DNA from 2 places in the Virgibacillus ainsalahensis genome. Region 1 is predicted to be linked to the other one. Evidence: predicted binding sites of a transcription regulator. Region 1 holds the regulator's gene; the other holds the start of a gene.
What was found. Region 1 encodes Rex, which represses fermentation and respiration genes when NADH is low (regulators of the CRP and FNR family bind a similar motif). Its sites were predicted from a motif close to TTGTGAAATATTTCACAA; they were not measured.

Region 2: the regulator Rex is predicted to act here: its motif matches at 1,749-1,766, upstream of ACZ427_RS11940 (nitrate reductase subunit alpha).

What each region holds. Positions count from the first base shown of each region.
Region 1 covers NZ_AP043943.1:2,955,333-2,960,492, forward strand. The annotation lists gene groES (co-chaperone GroES) at 1-3, opposite strand, end outside; gene ACZ427_RS14495 (CPBP family intramembrane glutamic endopeptidase) at 290-1,000, shown strand; gene ACZ427_RS14500 (YdiK family protein) at 1,003-1,191, shown strand; gene ACZ427_RS14505 (hypothetical protein) at 1,339-2,037, opposite strand; gene ACZ427_RS14510 (redox-sensing transcriptional repressor Rex) at 2,136-2,774, opposite strand; gene ACZ427_RS14515 (ABC-F family ATP-binding cassette domain-containing protein) at 2,930-4,852, shown strand; gene ACZ427_RS14520 (FtsW/RodA/SpoVE family cell cycle protein) at 5,024-5,160, opposite strand, start outside.
Region 2 covers NZ_AP043943.1:2,436,790-2,441,949, reverse strand. The annotation lists gene ACZ427_RS11945 (nitrate/nitrite transporter) at 103-1,614, opposite strand; gene ACZ427_RS11940 (nitrate reductase subunit alpha) at 1,824-5,160, shown strand, end outside.

The DNA of each region.
Region 1 (5,160 bases):
CATGTAGAAAGCCTCCTTAATTCCATATCATTATTTTTTGTTTATTAGCACTCGAAGGTAATGAGTGCTAATCCCAATTATTATAATAAATAATTCGTCTAAAAAATGCAAGAATAAAGTAATAATATTTCACAACTTTATTTAGACTGAATCCGACAAAATCTGAGAGGGACATGGCTCAGTATCACGACATATATGATCAACATGTGATAAAATACGTAATATGTATGATTTGTACATGAAAACATATATTATTATAATCACAAACTATTAAAGGAGTCGTTTTATTTTGCCGAAACGGTATTGGTGGGTTATTCTAACCTATATCATTATGCAATTTTCAGGAATTATTGGTGCACCAATCCTGTATGCCTTATTTCCAATAAGTGATTTTGATGCTGTTATTTACTGGTCCATTTTCAGTTTTGCAGGAGCACTTGTTGTTACGTTGCTATTATTAAAGCCTGATATGAAAATGGGTAGTCAGCGTGATGCATCCTCCATAGGAGAAATTATCGTCTGGTCTGTTCTGGGGGTATTCATGGCCTTTGCTGCACAAACTATTGCCGGTGTGATTGAGATGGAGCTTCTAGGAATTGATCCCGGCTCTGAAAACACCCAGGAAATTATGGATATATCACGTGCTGCACCAATATTTATGATTATCCCGGCAATAATCGCACCTGTTTTGGAAGAAATTATTTTCCGAAAAATTATTTTCGGCAGCTTTTATAAACGGGTAAATTTCTTTTTTGCGGCATTATTATCAGCCTTAATTTTTGGGTTTATCCATTTAGACCCGACACATATTTTGATTTATGCTTCCATGGGGTTTGTCTTTGCATTTTTATATGTAAAAACCAAACGAATTATTGTCCCGATCATCGTGCACGCAGCAATGAACACGATTGTAGTTATAGCACAATTCGGTTTGAGTCCGGAAGATATTGAAGACATGCAGCGGCAACTGGAACAAATGATGATATTTATAGGAGGATAAGCATGAAGATGTCACCATTGGCAATGGCCGTTATCTATTTTTCCATGGGGGTGCTTTTTATTTATGTAGCAATCCAATATGCTGATGATACGATTTGGAATGTTACAACCCTCATCCTTGCAGCTGTTGCTGCACTTGACTTTGGAGTAGGTATTCGAATGATTAAAATGCATTTTAGTCGGAAAAAGTAAGAAAAGTTCGTGACGCCTTGGTCACCCTAAGGCAAGAGGAAGTTCGACTAAGAGCGCCACATCCGTGGCAACATTATTTATAGGTGAAAGCTTTATACTTTCTTTACTAGTGACAAAAGGAGCTGCGCAGCTCCTTTTGTTTTCCCCCTATTGAATACTACTTAATTTTTCCAGCCACTCATCCCTGTCTTTAATGTCTTTTTCCATTGTTGTATAACGGACAACCAAAAGGTCATTATCCTTCACAAATACGTTTCCAAGCTCTTCCTGATCGAACTGTACATCATCTTCAGATAAAGAAAATTCATACATTCCCTCATGTTCTGTTTCTTCAATCCTGTTGAATTCTAATTCACCTGTAGTCTCTTCCGATAAATTAGTCTCCATCGAATGCATAAAGTTCGCTATTCCGATGTCGTCCATCCCTTCCTGGAAATAATGAATCGTTAAAAGCTGCGAATAGTTTTCAAATGTCTCTCCATCAGTCAGAAACTCTGCAATCGCTTCCCCCTCATCTTCCTGATAATTTCCGAGTGTCCATTTATCCTCATCAAAGGGCATTTGGAGGTCGGTAAACACTTCTGCGTAACCTCCTTTAATTGCTATTTCCTCTGCGGATGACACTTCTTCTATTGCTTCATCTTTTTCATCAAGTTGACGGATCGATTCCTTTTCTTCAGAAGCATCATTATCTTCTTGTTTATCATCTTCGGTTGTTTCACGCTCTAATTCGTATTGTGTTGTTAGATCTTCCGTTTCCTCACTGCTAGAACCTCTTGCACATGCACTAACAATAAGACTGAGCAGCACAATGATGACTACTGCAAACATCTTCTTTTCTTTCATGTCAGCTTTCTCTCCTATTCAACAATCCCATTTTGTAAGGCATGGGACTTCCACATAAAAACACCCCACTGAATTAAACATTCCGAAGTGTGGAGACGTCATTCTTTTGTATCTAAAGGATAATGTTTGAGAAAATACACCAATGACTGTAACTCAACGGCCAGATCGATATGGTGTACACGAATATGTTCCGGCACCGTTATCCGTGCAGGGGTAAAATTAAGAATACCTTCAATTCCATATTGTACAAGCCGGTCCGTAATTCCATCCGCTTCACTTGCCGGAATGGTCAGAATAGCAACCTTTATACCAGACATCTTTTTTTCCATCTCATCAATATGGTAAACAGGAACTTCACCAATATCTGATCCGGCCTTTTCAGGGTCTGCATCGAAAGCCATCTGAATTTTTATATTATTATTTTTCATAAAATTATAATTTAAAAATGCTGTACCAAGATTACCTACACCGATTAAGGCAACCTCTGTTACTTCATCCTGATCCAATGTTTTACGGAAAAAACCAAGCAGGTATTCCACATTATAGCCATATCCCTTTTTACCCAATGCCCCAAAATAAGAAAAATCTCTCCGTATGGTTGCTGAATCAACTTTCACAGCCTCACTGAGTTCCTTGGAAGATACCCGTGATTTCCCTTGCTGATTCAAATTATTTAAAAATCGATAGTATAAGGGTAAACGTTTCGCAGTTGCCTGTGGGATTTTATTCTGTACCATTGTTACGCCTCTTTTCACTTCATTCATTTTTGCACAATGTATATATTATTTTAACAGAATTACGGGGAAAAGTCGTGATTAATTTCACAATTCCATCGCCTGCCTTGCCTGCCTGATTACATATACGATAAACTAGAATGGATGAGGTGAACGTAATGATATTAATGCAGTTAAACGGAGTATCCAAGTCCTTTGGAGCGGATGAAATTTTAAATAATGTCAAACTTGAAATAAAAGATAATGAGCGCATCGCGATTGTAGGGAGAAATGGTGCGGGTAAATCAACACTGCTGAAAATTATGGCAGGTGAATTCACCTATGATGAGGGCGAATTCTTTAAGCCAAAAGACCTTACTATTGGCTATCTTTCCCAGCATACGTCATTGGAATCTAAAAAAACCATTTGGGATGAAATGATGGAAGTATTCCAGCATCTAACCGATCAGGAATTGGAACTAAAGGCAATTGAAAAAAAGATGGCAGAAAATACGGACATGCAGACTGCAGATTCTGAAAAACTTTTACACGAATATGACAGACTTCAGCAAACTTTTCAAAGAGACGGTGGTTATACATATGAAGCGGAGATAAAGGCTGTTTTAAATGGTCTGAATTTCCAGGATTACACAAATGAAACACCAATCAGTGATTTAAGCGGCGGACAGAAAACACGCCTGGCATTAGGAAAACTGTTATTAACCAAACCGCAATTGCTCATATTGGATGAACCAACGAACCATCTGGATATTGACACACTCGGCTGGTTGGAAAATTATTTATCGAGCTATCCCGGGGCTGTCGTTATCGTATCCCATGATCGTTACTTTTTAGATAAAACGGTTTCCATTGTTTATGAAATATCCCGACATAAAACGAAGAAATATCATGGAACATATAGTAAATTTCTTGAGCAAAAATCCCTTGACTACGAGCGGGACTTAAAAGAATTTGAGAAACAGCAGACTGAAATTAGGAAAATGGAAGATTTTGTCCAGCGAAACATTGCCCGTGCCTCCACAACCAAACGCGCACAGAGCAGACGAAAACAGCTCCAGAAAATGGATAAACTGGATAAGCCTTTAGGCGATGAGTCTTCTGCAAACTTCTCCTTTCAAATAAACCGGCGGAGCGGTAACGATGTGCTAAAAATGGATAATCTTAAATTTAAATATGAGGATGACAGTCAGCCCTTGTTTACGAATGCAAAACTGCATGTAAACCGTGGGGAAAGAATTGCACTTGTAGGTCCAAATGGAGTCGGAAAAACCACATTACTGAAGATAATAATGGGTGTATTAAAACCAAAAGATGGAACCATTCAAATTGGAACAAATGTGCAAATCGGCTACTATGACCAGGAACAGGCGAACCTGACTTCTTCCAAAACCGTTCTGCAAGAATTATGGGATGAGTATCCGAATGTCAATGAAAAGGATATTCGCACCGTTTTAGGTAATTTTCTATTTTCTGGAGATGATGTACTAAAGCCTGTTCAGGCATTAAGTGGCGGAGAGAAGGCACGGCTTGCATTGGCAAAATTAATGATGCAAAAAGCGAATCTACTTATCCTGGATGAACCTACAAACCATCTGGATATCGATAGCAAGGAAGTATTGGAAGCTGCACTCACTGATTTTCCGGGAACCATTATTTTCGTATCCCATGACCGCTATTTCATTAACAAAATTACGGACCAGGTAGCAGAAATGCAACAGGATGGAATTACAATCTACCTTGGAGACTATGATTATTATATTGAGAAAAAAGCAGAAGCAGCTGAAATAGCAAGACTGCAACAAACGGAAGAAACCGTTCAGAAAACGAATAAGAAAAAGTTGGACTTCCAGAAAGATAAGCAGCAACAGCGTGAAGAACGCAAGAAACAGCGCCGAATTACGGAACTTGAAGATACCATCGAAGAGATTGAATTGGAAATTTCCAAACTGGAAGAAAAAATGACCGATCCCGATATCTATCAGGATCATGAGAAGGCACTTGAGCTGACAGAAAAAACAGGCGAACTAAAAAAAGAAGCAGAATCCCTTATGGAAGAATGGACAGCATTGCAGGATGGCTAAATGCTGATTATACAGTGGAACAAAAAGCTCGGGAATCCTTCATATTCTGAGTAAATTAGCTGTTTTCATTAAAGAGCTAGTAGCGGCATGCTCTTAATCACCATGTTGGTTTCTTATCTGCTAATAAAAAACACACCCATACGCCTGCAATTTGCAGTGTATGGGTGTTTTCTATTTAAAAAGATAATCATTTTGAATGGTATGTTCCACAGCCACACGATAAACAATTCCAAAACCAATCATTGTGGATAAGACACTGCTTCCACCATAACTTATCAACAACAATGGAATACCAGTAACAGGCATTA
Region 2 (5,160 bases), 520 kb from region 1:
TTACAGCGTTTTTTAGGCAGTTCAAAAAGTGAAAAAATTCTTAACACATAAATGAAACTAAGGCGATCGCCCGAAGTTGGTGAAAGCCTTAGTTTTCTATACTTATTCTTTCTTCTGATCTGAATCTGTCAAATCATTGAACATACCCACATAATACTTTACCTGACCGACATTATTTTTAATGGAGCTTATATTCAGCCATTCTTTATAAACTTCCCCATTTTTCCTTTTGTTCCAAATTTCCCCTTCCCAAAAACCATGTTGATGGATTTGTCTCCACATATTTTTATAAAAGGAAGCATTATGATTTCCGGAACTTAGGAGGTTTGGTTTCATACCAATAGCTTCATCTTCTGTATATCCAGTTACCCGTGTGAAGGCAGGATTTACATATTGAATAACTTTATTCTTATTTGTAATCATAATACCTTCAGCAGTACCTTCAATTACTTTTCTCTCCATATTCATTTGATCCTGATAATACATGAAAATAACGATCACCAAGCTTACCAGTGCAAATTGGGATAAGGCCATAAATCCAATGGCATAATTACCGGTTATATTGAAAACAGCTGTCAATATAATTGGTGGGAAAAAGCCGCCCAATCCCCCCATAGCTGAAACAATACCATTTGCAATTCCAGATTGACCGGCGAAGTATAAAGGAACAAGCTTGAAAACTGTTCCATTGCCAATACCGACAGTAACCGCAACAGCTATAGATCCTACGGTATACCACTCGATATTCGGTGAAAAAGATAAAAGGATTCCGGAAAGTGTTACACCAATAAAAACAATCATTAAAATGGTAAAGGCGTTAAATCGATCGGCGAGCCAGCCACCCACAGGCCTTAGCAATGTTGCAACTGCGATGAATCCGGCAGTTCTTAACCCCGCGTCCACTGGAGTGAGATTGAAATTGTTAACCAGAAAGCTTGGAAGAAATACGGTGAATGCTACAAATGATCCAAACGTTATAAAATAAAATAAGCTGAGAAACCATAACATGGAATTCCGATAGACCTTTTTAATTTGCTTCACCATGGAAACTTTTACTTTTGATTCCTTCCTATCCCCAAAAATAATGTTTAATCCAAGAAATAGAAGAATTAGTATTAAGTATAATTGGATGGTTCCCTGCCATCCGATTGATTCTGCAATGACAGGTGCAGCAAATGTGGTTGCCGCTGTACCGATGTTACCCACACCATAGATGCCATTGACGAGGCCATGCTTCTCTTTTGGATAATACTTAGGCAGGGAGGTAACACCAATGGAGAACGTTGCTCCCCCAACCCCGAGAATCAATCCCCCGATTACCAAGTCGGCAAACGAATCAGCAATACTAATGTAGAAGACCGGAAATAACAGGATGATAAAACTGATGATATTAATGGTTCTTGCCCCGAATCGATTGGTATAAAAACCGATGGGGACCCGGAGCAGCGACCCGAGAATTACCGGGATTGCTGTTACTAAGGAAACCTGCCCAGCTGTTAAAGCTATATCTTCCTGGATACTTGGCATTAATGAGGAGATCAATACCCATATCATAAATCCGACGACAAGGCTGGAAGTTTGCAAGGATAACTGTAAACCTGGTTTTTTGTTCATATATTGTCTTCCTTCCTCCATATAGTTAAACATGTTATTTCCACGATAATAGATAGAGGGTCTTATTACTGTGAAAAACATCACAGTTTATACATGAAATTTAAATCGTGGCTAAATCGTGACACTTTTCACAGATGTGATGTTTTTCACACCTTCAAAAAAATACGGATGGTTAAATGGGGTTACAGTAATTTATTGGAGGGACTCACATGAAAAAGAAACCATCTCCACTTTGGCAACGATTTAACTATTTGAAACCAAAAGAAACCTATTCAAACAATCATAGTCAACTGCAGGAAGGAAATCGTGACTGGGAAAATGTCTATCGAAGAAGGTGGCAGCATGATAAAGTAATTCGTTCGACCCATGGTGTCAACTGTACTGGCTCTTGCAGCTGGAATATTTTTGTGAAAGACGGGATTGTGACATGGGAAGGACAACAGCTGGATTATCCGACCACAGGTCCGGATATGCCAGAATTCGAACCACGCGGTTGCCCAAGGGGCGCGAGTTTTTCTTGGTATATTTACAGTCCATTACGCGTGAAATATCCTTATGTACGAAAAAAGTTATTGTACTTATGGCGAGAAGCATTACAAATACATGATACACCGCTAAAAGCATGGCAAAGTATTGTGGAAGATAAAGAAAAGGCAACCTATTACAAGCAGGCAAGAGGTAAAGGTGGGCTGGTTCGTGCCGATTGGGAGGAAGTAACGAAACTTGTTGCTGCTTCCGTGCTGTATACAACATTAAAATACGGACCTGATCGCAATGTCGGTTTTTCACCAATCCCGGCAATGTCCATGATCAGTCATGCTGCAGGAAGCCGTTTTATGTCATTAATCGGTGGACCAATGCTCAGTTTCTATGATTGGTATGCAGATTTGCCACCGGCTTCTCCACAGATTTGGGGTGACCAGACAGATGTGCCGGAAAGCTCAGACTGGTTTAATGCTGAATACATTATGACATGGGGTTCCAATGTTCCACTGACTCGTACACCTGATGCGCATTTTCTGGCAGAGGCGCGTTACAAAGGAACAAAAGTGGTATCCGTAAGTCCTGACTATGCCGAATCAACCAAATTTTCCGATGACTGGATGTCTGTGAAACAAGGAACAGATGGCGCTGTTGCAATGGCGATGGGGCATGTTATTTTAAATGAATTTTATCAGAAAGAAATGACACCCTATTTTGAGGAATATGCGAAAACATATACGGATTTTCCCTTCTCAGTTCGCTTGAAAAAGGAGAATGGCCAATTTACGGCAGACCGATTTTTACATGCGAAAGACCTTGGAATTAATGACAATAATAATGAGTGGAAACCGGCAATGTATAACAAGAATATTGATGCATTCTCTATCCCGCAAGGAACAATGGGTTCACGCTGGGATACGTCAGGAAAATGGAATTTACATTTAATCGATGAAAATACAAATGAAGCAATCGAACCTGTCTTAAGTTTTCTAGGTATGGAAGATGAAATTGTGATGGTTAATATGCCATATTTTGATGAAAAAACGAAAAAGGTTTTACCACGAGCCGTACCGGTGAAGAAAATCAAAATGAATGGAGAAACAGAATACATTACCTCCGTTTATGATTTAATGCTGGCAAACTACGGAATCGATCGTGGAATTGGTGGGGAGGTTGCAGCTTCTTATGATGAAATTGCTCCATTTTCACCGGCATGGCAGGAACAGATCAGTGGTGTGGACAAGAATCTGGTGATTAAAATTGCTAGGGAATTTGCTCAAAACGCGATTGATACAAATGGGCGTTCCATGATTATCATGGGGGCAGGAATCAATCATTGGTTTAATTCGGATACGATTTACCGTGCGGTTGTTAACCTTGTTCTAATGGTAGGTGCTCAAGGTGTGAATGGTGGAGGCTGGGCTCACTATGTTGGGCAGGAAAAACTTCGGCCTGCGGAAGGTTGGAATCAGGTTGCGACCGCAAAAGACTGGGGCGGTCCGCCAAAACTGCAAAACGGAACATCCTTCTTCTACTTTGCAACAGATCAGTGGCGCTTTGAGGAAACACCGGTAAGCGAATTGACAGCAGCAACGGTAGAAAAGGCAAGATATGATCACCATGGCGATTATAATGTGCTGGCAGCTCGTTTAGGCTGGCTACCATCCTATCCGACTTTTAATAAAAATGGAATGGATGTATACAAGGAGGCGGTGACTGAGGGAAATGAGTCCATTGAGCAGATTGGGAGATATGTAGCCAAACAGCTAAAGGATAAAAAGCTGAAATTTGCAATTGAGGATCCGGATGATGCTGTTAACTTCCCGAGAAACCTATTTGTCTGGCGTGCAAACCTGATTTCCAGTTCAGGGAAAGGTCATGAATACTTCCTGAAAACATTGCTTGGAACAACACATGGATTGCTTAATTCCGATGAGGATACGCTTCGTCCGGAAGAAATTAAATGGAGAGAAGAGGCACCTGAAGGAAAACTGGATTTATTAATCAACCTTGATTTTCGTATGGCGGGAACTGCATTATATTCAGATGTTATTTTACCTGCTGCAACATGGTATGAAAAATATGATCTCTCAAGCACGGATATGCATCCATTTGTTCATCCTTTTAATCCTGCTATTGCGTCACCATGGGAATCAAAATCAGATTGGGATATTTTTAAAGAATTAGCAAAGGGCGTCTCTAATTTAGCGGAAGATTTGGATATGGATCCGGTGAAGGAAGTTGTTGCCACGCCCCTGCAACATGATACACCGGGAGAAATGGCTCAGCCGTTTGGTGAAATAAAAGACTGGTCAAAAGGTGAATGTGAACCGATTCCAGGCAAAACAATGCCACAAATTCATGTCGTTGAGCATGATTATAAACAGGTCTATACGAAAATGACCTCCCTCGGACCGAATATAGCAAAACAGCCGTATGGAACAAAAGGGATTAACTGGAAGATGGAAAAAGAATATGAACAGGTGAAACATACGATTGGCAAAGTGAACAACGATAGTATAGCCGATGGTTGTCCTGATATAACCAATGCAAGAGATGCCTGTGAGGCAATTCTTATGCTTTCATCCACGACAAATGGAAAAGTGGCGGTGAAATCATGGGAGGCATTGGAGAAGAAAACGAATCTCGAACTGAAAGACCTGGCTGAAGAAAGAGAGGAAGAGCTGTTTACATTTGATCAGATCACGGCACAGCCAAAAACAGTAATCACTTCCCCTGCATTCAGCGGTTCAGAAAAAGGCGGCAGAAGGTATTCACCATTTACAACAAATATTGAACGAATGATTCCATTTCGGACAATTACAGGAAGACAATCCTATTTTCTTGACCATGAAATGATGAAAGAATTTGGAGAAATGATGGCGATTTACAAACCTATTTTAAACCATAAACCATTTCGGGCGGAGCGGCCGGAAGTGGAAGGAAAAGAAATTACCTTAAATTATTTAACGCCACATAATAAATGGTCGGTCCATAGTATGTATTTTGATTCGCAGCCAATGCTAACACTTTTCAGAGGCGGGCCAACAATTTGGCTAAATA